One region of the Kitasatospora sp. NPDC056783 genome, then DNA from elsewhere that is predicted to be linked to it. Evidence: riboswitches for the same ligand, from Rfam matches in the RefSeq annotation. Region 1 holds a riboswitch; the other holds the start of a gene.

Region 1 (5,115 bases):
GGCCGCGCTGGATCTGCGGCCCGCCGGAGTCGCCGAAACAGGCCATCGCCCGCGGGACCCGGCTGACGGTGCACAGCCTGGTGGGGCCGGCGTAGCCCGGGTCGCACTCGGATTCGGCCGCCCGGCGGGTGTCGAGCTGCTGGAGGTGATCGGGGAACCGCAGACCGCCGAGATCACCGGTGTCGACGACGGTGCCGAAGCCGAGCAGCCGGGTCGGGGTGCCGGGGGCGCCGGGCCGCTCGGCGATGGGAACCGGCTGTTCCTTCACCGGGCGGTCAAGGCGGATCAGCGCGACGTCGTCCAGGTTCGGCCCGGCGCCCCCTCCCTGTCGGTAGCCGGGGTGGGTGAACGTGGCGGCGATGGCGCGGACGGTGCCGCCGGACTTGCGTTCGGAGCTGCCGATCCGGACGGTGCCGCCGGGCGTGACCAGGTTCGGGTCGACGCAGTGGGCCGCCGTCAGCACCCACTGGCGGTCGATCAACGAGGCGCCGCAGACGCCGTCGTCCAGGCCCGGGGCCGACACCGGGACCGAGGCCATGAACGGGTAGCGCCGCTCGGCGTCCGTCCCGTTGACGATCGCCCCGGCACTGCCCACCGTCGCGGCGGTGAGTCCTGCGGCGAGCACGGAGACGGCCGCGAAGCGGGCCGCGCGACGGCGAACGGGGTTCCGACTGAACATCAGACATCCTCCTTGGAACCGGAGTTTCCGGATGCCTTCAGCCTTCCCTTTCAAGATCCACCGGACTAACCGGGCAGCGGGTGCGAGGACGGTGGGGATATCCCCCGCAGGGCGCGGAGGATCGCCGGTCCGTCGTCGCGCCGGACGTCGTCGTCCGGCGCGGCGCGACGCGCCCGGTCAGTCCTCCGAGCGCCGGAGCAGGTAGGTGTCCATGATCCAGCCCTTGCGCTCGCGGGCCCGCTCGCGCAGCTCGCGGATCCGGGGGGCGGCCTCGGCGAGCGGCCCGGAGACCAGCACCTCGTCGGGGGTGCCGAGGTAGGCGCCGTAGTGGATGTCCAGCCCCCGGGGGTCGATCTCGGTGAAGGCGGCCCGGCCGTCGAGCATCACCACCACGTCGTCCACCCCCTCGGGGAACCCCTCGGCCAGGCGGCGCCCGGTGGTGATCTGCACCGGGCGGCCGACCCTGGTCAGCGTGGTGCGGTGCCGGGCGGCGAGTGCGGAGACGCTGCTGATGCCCGGGATCACCTCGTACTCGAACGGCGCCCCGCCGCGGGTCGACACGTCCTCCACCACCGCGATGACGCTGTCGTAGAGGGCCGGATCGCCCCAGACCAGGAACGCGCCGCGCTCGTCCGGGCCGAGGTGCTCGGCGATCAGCCGCTCGACCAGATCGGCGCGGCGCACCCGCCAGTCGTCCACGGCGGCCGCGTACGCGGGGGTGGTGCGGTCCCGCTCCGCGTCCGGCACCTCGACCACGCGGTGCCCCGTCCGGCCGTGGTCGGCCAGCATCCGGCGGCGCAGCCGGATCAGGTCCTGTCGTTCCTCGCTCTTGTCGAGGATGAAGAAGACATCGGTGCGACCGAGCGCCTTGACCGCTTGCAGGGTGAGGTGGTCGGGGTCGCCCGCGCCGATGCCGATGACGTAGATGTGCCGCATGCGGCACATTCTGCCGTTCTTCCCGGCGTACCGGCCCGGGGGTCGTGCGTGGACCGACCGAAGAGGTGGGCGGTGGCCGTGAGCTGCGCGGATGGACGTAAGCTGGCGGGGCAGCTGGTTCGCCCCGCCCGCCAGGCGGGGCGTTGTCACGAGGGAACCCGGTGACGCCTTTCAACTGGCCAGTCCGGGACCGCCCCGCAGCGGTGAGCGGGAGCGACCGCCGTCCTGTGCGCAGGGCCCGGCAACGGAGCCGGGACGCGACGGCCGGTAGGCGTCCACCCCTGGTTCCGGACCGGGGAGGGCGTGCCCGCGAGTCCGAAGACCTGCCGCTGCCCGCGTGCCGTGGTGGCCCGCGGTCCCACCACGACCCCGAGGCGGGCCGGCGGTGCGGGTGGGCCGTATACGGACGGCTCCCCGCCCCTTCGCATGCCCGGGGCGCGCGACCTCATGAAGGAGAGTTCCGTGCAGCGGAACGCCGACCACGATTCCCGCGACGCCAGGACGGGCGGGCCGTCGCTGTGACCAGTCCCTCCGTCCTCTCCCGCACCCCGGCCGACTCGGCGGTCACCCTCGCCCACATCATGAGCGACCACGACACCAACCTCTACGGGACGGTGCACGGTGGCGTGATGATGAAGCTGATCGACGACGCGGCCGCCGCCGCCGCGGGCCGGCACGCCGGCGTTCCCGCGGTCACCGTCTCGGTCCGGGAGATGTCGTTCCTGGCGCCCGTCAAGGCGGGGGACCTCCTCACCGTTCGCGCCCGGGTCGGCCGCGCCGGGCGGACGTCGATGGACGTGTCGGTGGTGGTGACCTCGGAGCGGTGGAACCTCGCCGGGCCCGTCACCAGGGTCGCGACGGCGCAGCTGGTCTTCGTGGCCGTCGACTCGGAGGGCAAGCCCCACCCGGTGCCGGAGCTGGACCCGGAGGGCGAGGCCGACCAGCCGCTCGGGTAGCCGCTCGCGGCCGCGACGTCTCACCACGCGGACGCCTTTCGAGATTTCCGCCCCGGAGGAGGCGTTCTGCCCCTAGGCTGGCGGCGCAGCTGGTTCGCCCCGTCCGCCAGGCGGGGCGTCGCAAGAGGGAACCCGGTGACGCCTTTCGACTGGCCAGTCCGGGACTGCCCCGCAGCGGTGAGTGGGAACGACCGCCGTCATACGCACTGGACCCGGGACGGGTCTGGGAAGCGACGGCCAGTAGGTGTCCGCCTTTCACGGGGTGGACGTGCCCGCGAGTCCGAAGACCTGCCACTGCCCGTGCGCGACCGTTCGCGCGCGGCCATCCGGTGACCTCGTGGGCGGGTCGGCGACCATACCAGGCGGATCAGGCCCGTACGTTCTCGTGACGGCCGCCGCCGGGTTCGTCATCCCTTCGCGTCCTCGTGCCGTCACCGGGCACTTGAGGATTCAGGCTCGCGAAGGAGAGTCCCTTGACAGCGCAGTCCACAGCCATGGCGTCCACGGCCACCGTGTACGGCTACCCCCGGCAGGGTCGTGACCGGGAACTGAAGAAGGCGATCGAGGGGTACTGGAAGGGCGCGGTCACGGCCGGGGCGCTGCTGGCGGCCGCCGCCGAGCTGCGCCGGACGAACTGGGCGCAGCTCGCCGAGGCGGGGGTGGCGGAGGTGCCGACCGGGGACTTCTCGCTCTACGACCACGTGCTGGACACCACCGTGGCGGTCGGCGCGATCCCCGCGCGGCACCGGGAGGCGGTCGACGCCGACCCGCTGGACGGGTACTTCGCGATGGCGCGCGGCAACCAGGACGTCGCCCCGCTGGAGATGACCAAGTGGTTCGACACCAACTACCACTACCTGGTGCCGGAGTTGGGCCCGGACACGGTGTTCGTCGCGAACCCGGCCAAGGCGGTCGCGGAGTTCGCGGAGGCCCTCGCGCTCGGCCACACCGCCCGGCCGGTGCTGGTCGGCCCGGTGACCTACCTGCTGCTGGCCAAGCCGGCCCCCGGGGTGGCGGCCGACTTCCAGCCGATCACCCTGCTGGACCGGCTGCTGCCGGTCTACGCGGAACTGCTCGCGGCGCTGAAGGACGCCGGCGCCGAGTGGACGCAGTTGGACGAGCCCGCGCTGGTGCAGGACCGCGCCCCGGCGGAGCTGAACGCCGCCGCCCGCGCCTACCGTGAGCTGGGCGCCCTCACCGGGCGGCCCAAGCTGCTGGTCGCGAGCTACTTCGACCGGCTCGGCGAGGCGCTGACGGTGCTGGCCAAGTCCCCGGTCGAGGGCCTGGCGCTGGACTTCACCGGCCCCGCCGCGGCGAACCTGGAAGACCTCGCCGCGGCGGGCGGGCTGCCCGGCAAGCGGCTGGTGGCGGGGGTGATCGACGGACGCAACGTCTGGATCAACGACCTGGAGAAGTCCCTCGCGACCCTGGCCACCCTGCTGGGCCTCGCGGACACCGTCGACGTGGCGCCGTCCTGCTCGCTGCTGCACGTGCCGATCGACGCCGCCGCCGAGCGCGACATCGACCCGCAGATCGCCCGCTGGCTGGCCTTCGCCAAGCAGAAGGCACGCGAGGCCGCCCTGCTCTCCCGGGCCCTGCGCGAGGGCACCGGCGCCGTCACGGCCGAGCTCGCCGCCAACCGCGCCGACCTCGCCTCCCGCGCCAACTCCCCGATCACCCGCGACCCGGCGGTGCGCGCCCGGGCCGCCGCCGTCACGGCCGACGACGCCCGCCGCGCCCAGCCCTACCCGCGGCGCGCCGAGGCCCAGCACGCCCGGCTCGGCCTGCCGCTGCTGCCGACCACCACCATCGGCTCCTTCCCGCAGACCACCGAACTGCGCACCGCTCGCGCCGACTTGACGGCCGGACGGATCGACGCGGCAGCCTACCGGGAACGGATGGAGGCCGAGGTCCGCGAGGTCATCGCCTACCAGGAGAAGACCGGACTGGACGTCCTGGTGCACGGCGAGCCCGAGCGCAACGACATGGTCCAGTACTTCGCCGAGCAGCTCACCGGCTACCTGGCCACCCGGCACGGCTGGGTCCAGTCCTACGGCACCCGCTACGTCCGCCCGCCGGTCCTGGCCGGCGACATCTCCCGCCCGCACCCGATGACCACCGAGTGGTTCGGCTACGCGCAGGGCCTGACCCGGCGCCCGGTCAAGGGCATGCTCACCGGCCCGGTCACCATGCTCGCCTGGTCCTTCGTGCGCGACGACCAGCCGTCCGCCGACACCGCCCGGCAGGTCGCCCTCGCCCTGCGCGACGAAGTCACCGACCTGGAGGCGGCGGGAGCGGCCGTCATCCAGGTCGACGAGCCGGCCCTGCGCGAAACCCTCCCGCTGCGCGCCGCCGCCCGCCCGGCCTACCTGGACTGGGCCACCGAGGCCTTCCGGCTGGCCACCTCGGGCGTGCGGGCGGACACCCAGATCCACACCCACATGTGCTACGCCGAGTTCGGCGCCGTCATGACGGCGATCGACGAGCTCGACGCGGACGTCATCTCCTTGGAGGCGACCCGCTCGCACATGGAGGTGGCCGGTG
Region 2 (7,566 bases), on a different contig from region 1:
CGTCGCACCGGTACCGATCGTCGGCGGGAGCGGGGCATCACGGTCGCGCGGGTTCCGAGACGTCACGTCGAGCAGTCTTCCCCTTGTACCGGCCTTCTGTCACATCCGGTTGTCCGTACGACCGGGCGACCGGCGGCGGCACCTCCGCAAGATCGGGCAACAACGGCAAACCGCCTGGCCGGAAACATGTGACCTGAGCATGCCACTTCGAATACTCCGGTTGCCGGGAATGCTCGATCGGTCACGTTGCGTAGGGGTGGGGGCGTCGTCGCAGGGCACATTTTTGCCCCTGGTGGCCGGGTGGTTGGCCTCCGGGAAATCCGCTCCGCTGACTCCCGGCGGGGCTGTCCAGCCCGAATCCGGACGGATGCCGGGTGGACCAGGGAGGTCTTTCCACGCGAAAAGTCGGCGGGTCCGACTTCTCGCGTCCGCCGGACGAAATGGGGAAACGTTCACGCACGGACGGGGGAAGTCCGCCGGAATGACCGGCGGGGCCCGGTCGAAAGCGCTCTCACCGCAGGGGGGCCGGACACGTCCCCAAGGACACGCCTCGAAGAACACCCCTCGAAGGACGGGTCCCGAAGGACATGCCTCAAAGCAGCGGCGTGAGCCAACGGCGGAGGAGTTCGGTGTAGTGGTCGGGGGCGGTATTCCAGAGGGTGGCGTGGTCGGCGCCGGGAAAGGGCCGGAGGCTGACCACGTCGTGGCGGACGGCCGCCAGCTTCTCGGCGGTGCGGAAGGGCGCGATCCGGTCCTCGGGGCTGTGCAGCAGCAGCGTGGGGACGCGCAGGTCGGTGCCGTCGGCGAGGCGTCCGAAGTCGGCGAGGTCGACGCCGGTGCGTCCCTCGGCCGCGAGGGCGCCGAGTTCGGCGGCGACGCCCCCGAAGCCGGCCCGGGCGGCGTCCCGGCGGGCCGAGGCCGGGAGGTCGAGCACCGGGGAGTCGAGGACCAGGCCGCGGATGGCGTGCGACCAGGCCGAGCGGGCCGCCGTCTGGAGGACCGTGGTGGCCCCCAGGGACCAGCCGTAGAGGATCACCTTGCCCGCACCGCTGTCCAGCGCCAGCCGCACGGCCGACTCGATGTCGCGCCACTCGGTCTCGCCGAAGTGGCTCAGCCCGTCCGGGGAGGCGGGGGCACCGCGGTCGCCGCGGTAGGTGACGGACAGGACGGGCAGACCGAGCCGGTGGAGGACGGGCAGCACCGGGAGGGTCTGTCCGCGGTCGGCCTCGGGACCGTGCACCAGGATCACCCAGGTGCCGCGCTTGCCGTCGAGCCGCCAGGCGGGCAGGGCGCCGAGCTCGCCGTCGGCGGCGGTGTCGGTGAAGGCGAGGCCGAGTGCCTCGGTCGGGTCGCCGAGCAGGACCCGGGGCGTGAAGCGGACCTCCGTGCCGGGGGTGAGGGTGCCGCGGTCGGCGCGGACCAGCCGACGGGTGACGCCCTGTTCGTCGCTGTGCAGGATCTCCTCGACGACCGCGTGTCCGCCGTCCCCCCACTCGATCGCCCAGCGGCCGCGGCGCAGGCTCTCCGGGCCGCGGGTGAAGGTGATCCGGCCGGGGGCCAGGTTCCGGACCAGGACCGGGCCGGACTCCCGGAGGGCGGTCACCGGACGGACCATTCGCTCGGAGGCCCGACGACCGACCACCAGCACGGCTGCCCCGACCGCGGCGGCCGCCACGACGGCGGCGGTTCCCCAACGCATCTCGCTCCCCTGTTCTTCCGCTCTGCTCCGTCGCTCACGGATCTGTCGCTCGCGTGCCCACGGATCTGTCGCTCACGCACCGGACGGTGTTCGTGCCCCAGTTCACCGGCACACCGCCCACCCGGCCACCGGACTGAGCCGTTCGGGTCACGCGGGCGCGGCGACCGCACGGCCGACGGGTGCCGGGAGGAGGCCACCGGGACGACGGGTGCGGTGGCGGCGATCCCACAGGTCGTCAGCCGGGCCCGCGTGTGACCAACCCCTCTGTGACCTCGGTTGACTCCCGGTTCGGCCCCGTGATGGGATCCTGAGGCCAAACGGAGGCATGGAGAGGAAGCCGGTGGAAGTCCGGCGCGGTCCCGCCACTGTCACCGGGGAGCACGCTCGGAACATCGCCACGGCGGGCCGTCGAAGGCCGCTGGAAGGCTCCGGGGGTGCGTCCGACCCGGAAGCCAGGAGACTCTCGCCCCCGTCACGTCGATCCAGGGCGCGGACCCTGAGTGAGGACACGCACGCGATGCAGGCTGCCCCGCCCTGCCGGACCCCGAGCCGCCTTCCGCCGTGCGGCCGATGACCCCCGCGACGCCGCGGGCGTCCACCACGCGTCCGCTGACCCGCGCCGCCGCCTTCGCGCTCGGCGCCGCCGCGGGCTACGCCGCCGACGCCCGCTTCGGCGACCCGCGCCGGGGCCACCCGGTGGCCGCCTTCGGCACCGCCGCGACCCGGCTGGAGCGGCGGCTGTGGCGTGACGACCGGACCGCCGGAGCCGGGTACACGGCGCTGTGCGTGGGAGCCGTCGCGGCTGGCGCACTCGCCCTTGACCGCACGGTGGGCCGGCGCCCGCTGGGCCGGGCGGCGCTGGCGGCGGCCGCGACCTGGACGGTGCTCGGCGGCACCTCGCTGACCCGGGAGGCTCGCGCCATCGGCCGCTCGCTGGCCGCGGGCGACCTCACGGCCGCCCGGGAGCGGCTGCCCCACCTGTGCGGACGGGACCCGAGCGCGCTGGACGGACAGCAGATCGCGAGGGCCGTGGTCGAGTCGGTGGCCGAGAACACCGCCGACGCCGTGGTGAACGCGCTGACCTGGGGCGCCCTGGCCGGCACGCCCGGGCTGCTGGCCTTCCGCGCCGTGAACACCCTGGACGCCATGGTCGGCCACCGCTCGCCGCGCTACGCCCGCTTCGGCTGGGCCTCGGCCCGGCTGGACGACCTGGCGGGCTGGCCGGGCGCCCGGCTGACGGCACTGCTGACGGTGGCCGCCGCGCCCGAGCCCCGGACGGCCTGGCGGGTCTGGCGGCGGGACGGCTCGGCGCACCCCAGCCCGAACGCGGGCCAGGCGGAGGCGGCGTTCGCCGGCGCGGTGGGCGTCCGGCTGGGCGGGACCCTCCGGTACGGCGAGAGGGTGGAGCACCGGCCGGTCCTGGGCGAGGAGTTGCGGCCGGTGACGGTGGACGACATCGAGCGCGCCTGCGCGCTCTCCCGGCGGGTGGGCTCGCTGGCGCTGGGTACCACGGTCGCGGGGCACGTGCTGCTGCGCGCGCTCCTGGGGAAGAGGGGAAGGGCATGACGAACGCGCTGCTGGTCGCGGGGACGACCTCGGACGCGGGCAAGAGCGTGGTGACGGCCGGGATCTGCCGTTGGCTCGCCCGCCAGGGCGTGCGGGTCGCGCCGTTCAAGGCGCAGAACATGTCGCTCAACTCCTTCGTCACCGCCGACGGCGCGGAGATCGGCCGCGCCCAGGCGATGCAGGCGCAGGCCGCCCGGGTGGAACCGGAGGCGGCGATGAACCCGGTGCTGCTCAAGCCGGGCGCGGACGGCCGCAGCCAGGTCGTGCTGCTGGGCAGGCCGGTCGCCGAGGTGGGCGCGCTGGACTACCGCGAACGCAAGCCCGTCCTGCTGGAGCGCGCCCTGGAGTGCCTGGCCGACCTGCGCCGCCGCTTCGACGTGGTGGTCTGCGAGGGCGCGGGCTCGCCGGCCGAGATCAACCTGCGCGACCACGACATCGCCAACATGGGTCTGGCCACCGCCGCCGCCCTGCCGGTGGTGGTGGTCGGGGACATCGACCGCGGCGGGGTCTTCGCGGCGATGTACGGGACGCTGGCGCTGCTGTCCGCCGAGGACCAGCGGCACGTGGCGGGCTGGTTCGTCAACAAGTTCCGCGGCGACGCGCGGCTGCTCGCGCCCGGACTGGAGATGCTGCGCGAGCTGACCGGCCGTCCGGTGCTGGGCACGCTGCCGATGCTGCCCGGGCTCTGGCTGGACGCCGAGGACTCGCTGGACCTGTCCACCGTGGTCGACCGGACGGACGGTCGCGGACCGCTCGGCGCGGACGTGCTGCGGGTGACGGTGGTGCGCTTCCCGCGGCTGTCCAACTTCACCGACCTGGACGCGCTCGCCCAGGAGCCCGGCGTGCTGGTGCGCTGGGCGACCAGGCCGGAGGAGCTGGCCGACGCCGACCTGGTGGTGCTGCCCGGCACCCGGGCCACCGTCGCGGACCTCGCGTGGCTGCGCGAGCGCGGCCTGGAGCCGGCCCTGCGGGCGCGGGCGGCGGCCGGGCTGCCGGTCCTCGGCGTCTGCGGCGGCTACCAGATGCTGGCGCACTCGATCGTGGACGAGGTCGAGTCGAAGGCGGGCGCGGTCGAGGGGCTCGCGCTGCTGCCGACCCGGGTCCGGTTCGGCGTGGAGAAGGTGCTGGCCCGGCCGGTCGGCGAGGCGTTCGGACAGCGCGTCGAGGGCTACGAGATCCACCACGGGGTGGTGGCGGTCGACGGCGGCGAGGGGTTCTTCTCCGATGGCGCGGGGCGGAACCTGGACGGCTGCCGGCTGGGCGCGGTGTGGGGCACCACCTGGCACGGCGCGCTGGAGAACGACGGGTTCCGGCGCGAACTCCTGCGCGAGGTGGCCGAGGCCGCCGGTCGGGCGTTCGTGCCCGCACCGGACACCTCCTTCGCCGCCGCGCGCGAGGCCCGGCTGGACCGGCTGGGCGACCTGATCGAGGAGCACGCCGACACGGACGCGCTGTGGAAGCTGATCGAGGGCGGGGTGCCGGCGGCCGGATCGCTGCCGTTCGTCCCGCCCGGGACCGCCGGGAGTGACGCATGAACCGGGTTGGGCCGCGGGAGCGGGTACGACCGCAGGACCGGACACGACAGGAGTGGGGTACGGCATGAGTGACGTCCGCTATCCGTTCACCGCGGTCGTCGGCATGGCCGACCTGCGGCTCGGACTGCTGCTGAACGCGGTCTCCCCGGCCGTGGGCGGCGTGCTGGTGCGCGGCGAGAAGGGCACCGCGAAGTCGACCATGGTGCGCGCGCTGGCCGGGCTGCTGCCGGACATCGCCGCGGTCGACGGCTGCCGCTTCGCCTGCGACCCGGCCGCGCCGGACCCGCAGTGCCCGGACGGGCCGCACGACGCCCCCGCGAGCCACGAACGGCCGTCCCAGCTGGTCGAGTTGCCGGTCGGCGTGGCCGAGGACCGGATCGTCGGCTCGCTCGACCTGGAGCGGGCGCTGGCCGAGGGCGTCAAGGCGTACGAGCCCGGACTGCTCGCCAAGGCGCACCGCGGCGTGCTCTACATCGACGAGGTGAACCTGCTCCAGGACCATGTGGTGGACCTGCTGCTGGACGCCGCCGCGATGGGCCGCTCCTACGTCGAGCGCGAGGGCGTGTCGGTGCGGCACGCGGCCCGGTTCCTGCTGGTCGGCACGATGAACCCGGAGGAGGGCGAGCTGCGGCCGCAGCTGCTCGACCGGTTCGGCCTGACCGTCGAGATCGCCGCCACCCGGGACCCGGCCGAGCGCGCCGAGGTGGTCCGGCGCCGGCTCGCGTACGACGCGGACCCGGCCTCGTTCGCCGCCCGGTTCGCGCAGGACGAGCGAGCTCTCGCCGAACGCATCACCGCCGCACGCGAGTTGCTGCCCAAGGTCGAGCTGACCGAAGTGGCACTGCGTCAGATCACGGCCGTGTGCGCCGCGTTCGAGGTGGACGGGCTGCGCGCGGACATCGTGATGGCCCGCACGGCCGTCGCGCTGGCCGCCTGGGACGGGCGTGCCGAGGTGCTGGAGGAGGACGTCCGCAAGGCCGCCCAGCTGGCGCTGCCGCACCGCCGCCGCCGCAACCCCTTCGACGCGCCGGGGCTGGACGAGGAGCAGCTGGACCGGACGCTGGAGGAGCACGCGCGGCAGGACGACCCCGAGCCCGAGGGGGACGGTCCCGGCCCGGACGGCGACGGCGACGGCGGCCCGGAGGGCGACGGGCCTGACGGCGGCCCCGACGGCGGCGGCCCCGACGGCGGCGGCGCGCCCGAGCCCTCCGACGGCCCGCGCACGGAGACCACCCCGGAGGCCCCGGACGTCTCGGACACCCCGGACGCCTCCGATTCCGGGGAGCCCGCACAGCAGCCCGTACCGGCCCGACGCCCTGCCCCCGCGAAGGAGTCGGCGCCGGTCGCGGCCACGGACCCGTACCGGACCCGGCTGTTCACCGTGCGGGGCACCGGCCACGGCGCCCAGGGCCGCCGCTCCCCCGCCGAGACCACCGGCGGGCACACCATCCGCGCCCGCCGCCCGCGGGGCGCGCTCGGCCGGCTGCACCTGACCGCGACCCTCCAGGCCGCCGCGCCGCACCAGGTGGCGCGCGGGCGCGGCGGGCGGGCGCTGGTGCTGCACAAGGACGACTTCCGCGAACAGGTACGCCAGGGCCGGGAGTCCAACCTGGTGCTGTTCGTCGTGGACGCCTCCGGTTCGATGGCCGCCCGGCAGCGGATGACCGCCGTCAAGGGCGCGGTGCTCTCGCTGCTGATGGATGCCTACCAGCGCCGCGACAAGATCGGCATGATCACCTTCCGGGGTGCGGGCGCCGAGCTGGCGCTGCCGCCCACCTCCTCGGTGGAGGTCGGCGCGGCCCGGCTGGAGTCGCTTCCCACCGGTGGGCGGACCCCACTGGCCGAGGGGCTGCTGCGGGCGCACGAGGTGCTGCGGGTCGAGCGGCTGCGCGACCCGAACCGGCGCCCGCTGCTGGTGGTGGTGACCGACGGCCGGGCCACCGGCGGCCGGGACGCGCTCGCCCGGTCGCAGCGCGCGGCCGCGCTGTTCGCGGCGCAGGGCACGGCGAGCGTGGTGCTGGACTGCGAGTCCGGACCGGTCCGGCTGGGCCTGGCCCGTACGCTGGCCGGGCTGCTCGGCGGCACCGCCGTCAGCCTGGACGAGCTGCGCGCCGAGGGCGTCGCCTCGCTCGTCCGCGAGAGCCGCCCCGCGAGCGGCGCCGCGAGTCGCTCCGCGAACCGCCCCGAGAGCCGCTCCGCGAACCGTGCGACCACCACTTCGATGCGAAAGGCGGCCTGACCGACATGCCCAAGGGAGTCCCCGAGAGCGTTCCCGACGACGGCCTGACGACCCGCCAGCGTCGCACGCTGCCGATCACCGCCGTGCACACCGGCCCGGGCAAGGGCAAGTCCACCGCCGCGTTCGGCATGGCGCTGCGGGCCTGGAACCAGGGCTGGCCGGTCGGGGTGTTCCAGTTCGTGAAGTCCGCCAAGTGGAAGGTGGGCGAGGAGAACGCGCTGCGCGTGCTCGGCGCCTCCGGCGAGGGCGGCACCGTCGACTGGCACAAGATGGGCTCCGGCTGGTCCTGGATCCAGCGCTCCGCCGAGCAGGAGATGTCCAGCGAGGAGGCGGCCAAGGAAGGTTGGGAGCAGGTCAAGCGGGACCTCGCGGCCGAGACCTACCGCTTCTACGTGCTCGACGAGTTCACCTACCCGATGCACTGGGGATGGGTCGACCCGGACGAGGTGGTGGCCGTGCTCAAGGACCGCCCGGGCAGCCAGCACGTGGTCATCACCGGACGGTACGCTCCCGAGGCGCTGACCGGA

The links. Region 1 has a riboswitch for cobalamin ahead of ACFRMQ_RS37430 (acyl-CoA thioesterase). Riboswitches for the same ligand answer to the same signal wherever they lie in the genome.
Region 2: it holds a riboswitch for cobalamin, as region 1 does, so the genes downstream of both, ACFRMQ_RS17865 (cobalamin biosynthesis protein) here and ACFRMQ_RS37430 (acyl-CoA thioesterase) in region 1, are expected to answer to the same signal.

The regions. Positions count from the first base shown of each region.
Region 1 covers NZ_JBHUAF010000482.1:87-5,201, forward strand. The annotation lists partial or broken gene ACFRMQ_RS37420 (S1 family peptidase) at 1-679, opposite strand, end outside; gene cobF (precorrin-6A synthase (deacetylating)) at 857-1,615, opposite strand; cobalamin riboswitch at 1,767-1,940, shown strand; gene ACFRMQ_RS37430 (acyl-CoA thioesterase) at 2,134-2,571, shown strand; cobalamin riboswitch at 2,694-2,861, shown strand; gene metE (5-methyltetrahydropteroyltriglutamate--homocysteine S-methyltransferase) at 3,045-5,115, shown strand, end outside.
Region 2 covers NZ_JBHUAF010000108.1:13,448-21,013, reverse strand. The annotation lists gene ACFRMQ_RS17870 (alpha/beta hydrolase family protein) at 593-1,699, opposite strand; cobalamin riboswitch at 2,029-2,162, shown strand; gene ACFRMQ_RS17865 (cobalamin biosynthesis protein) at 2,270-3,265, shown strand; gene ACFRMQ_RS17860 (cobyric acid synthase) at 3,262-4,800, shown strand; gene ACFRMQ_RS17855 (putative cobaltochelatase) at 4,865-7,039, shown strand; gene cobO (cob(I)yrinic acid a,c-diamide adenosyltransferase) at 7,045-7,566, shown strand, end outside.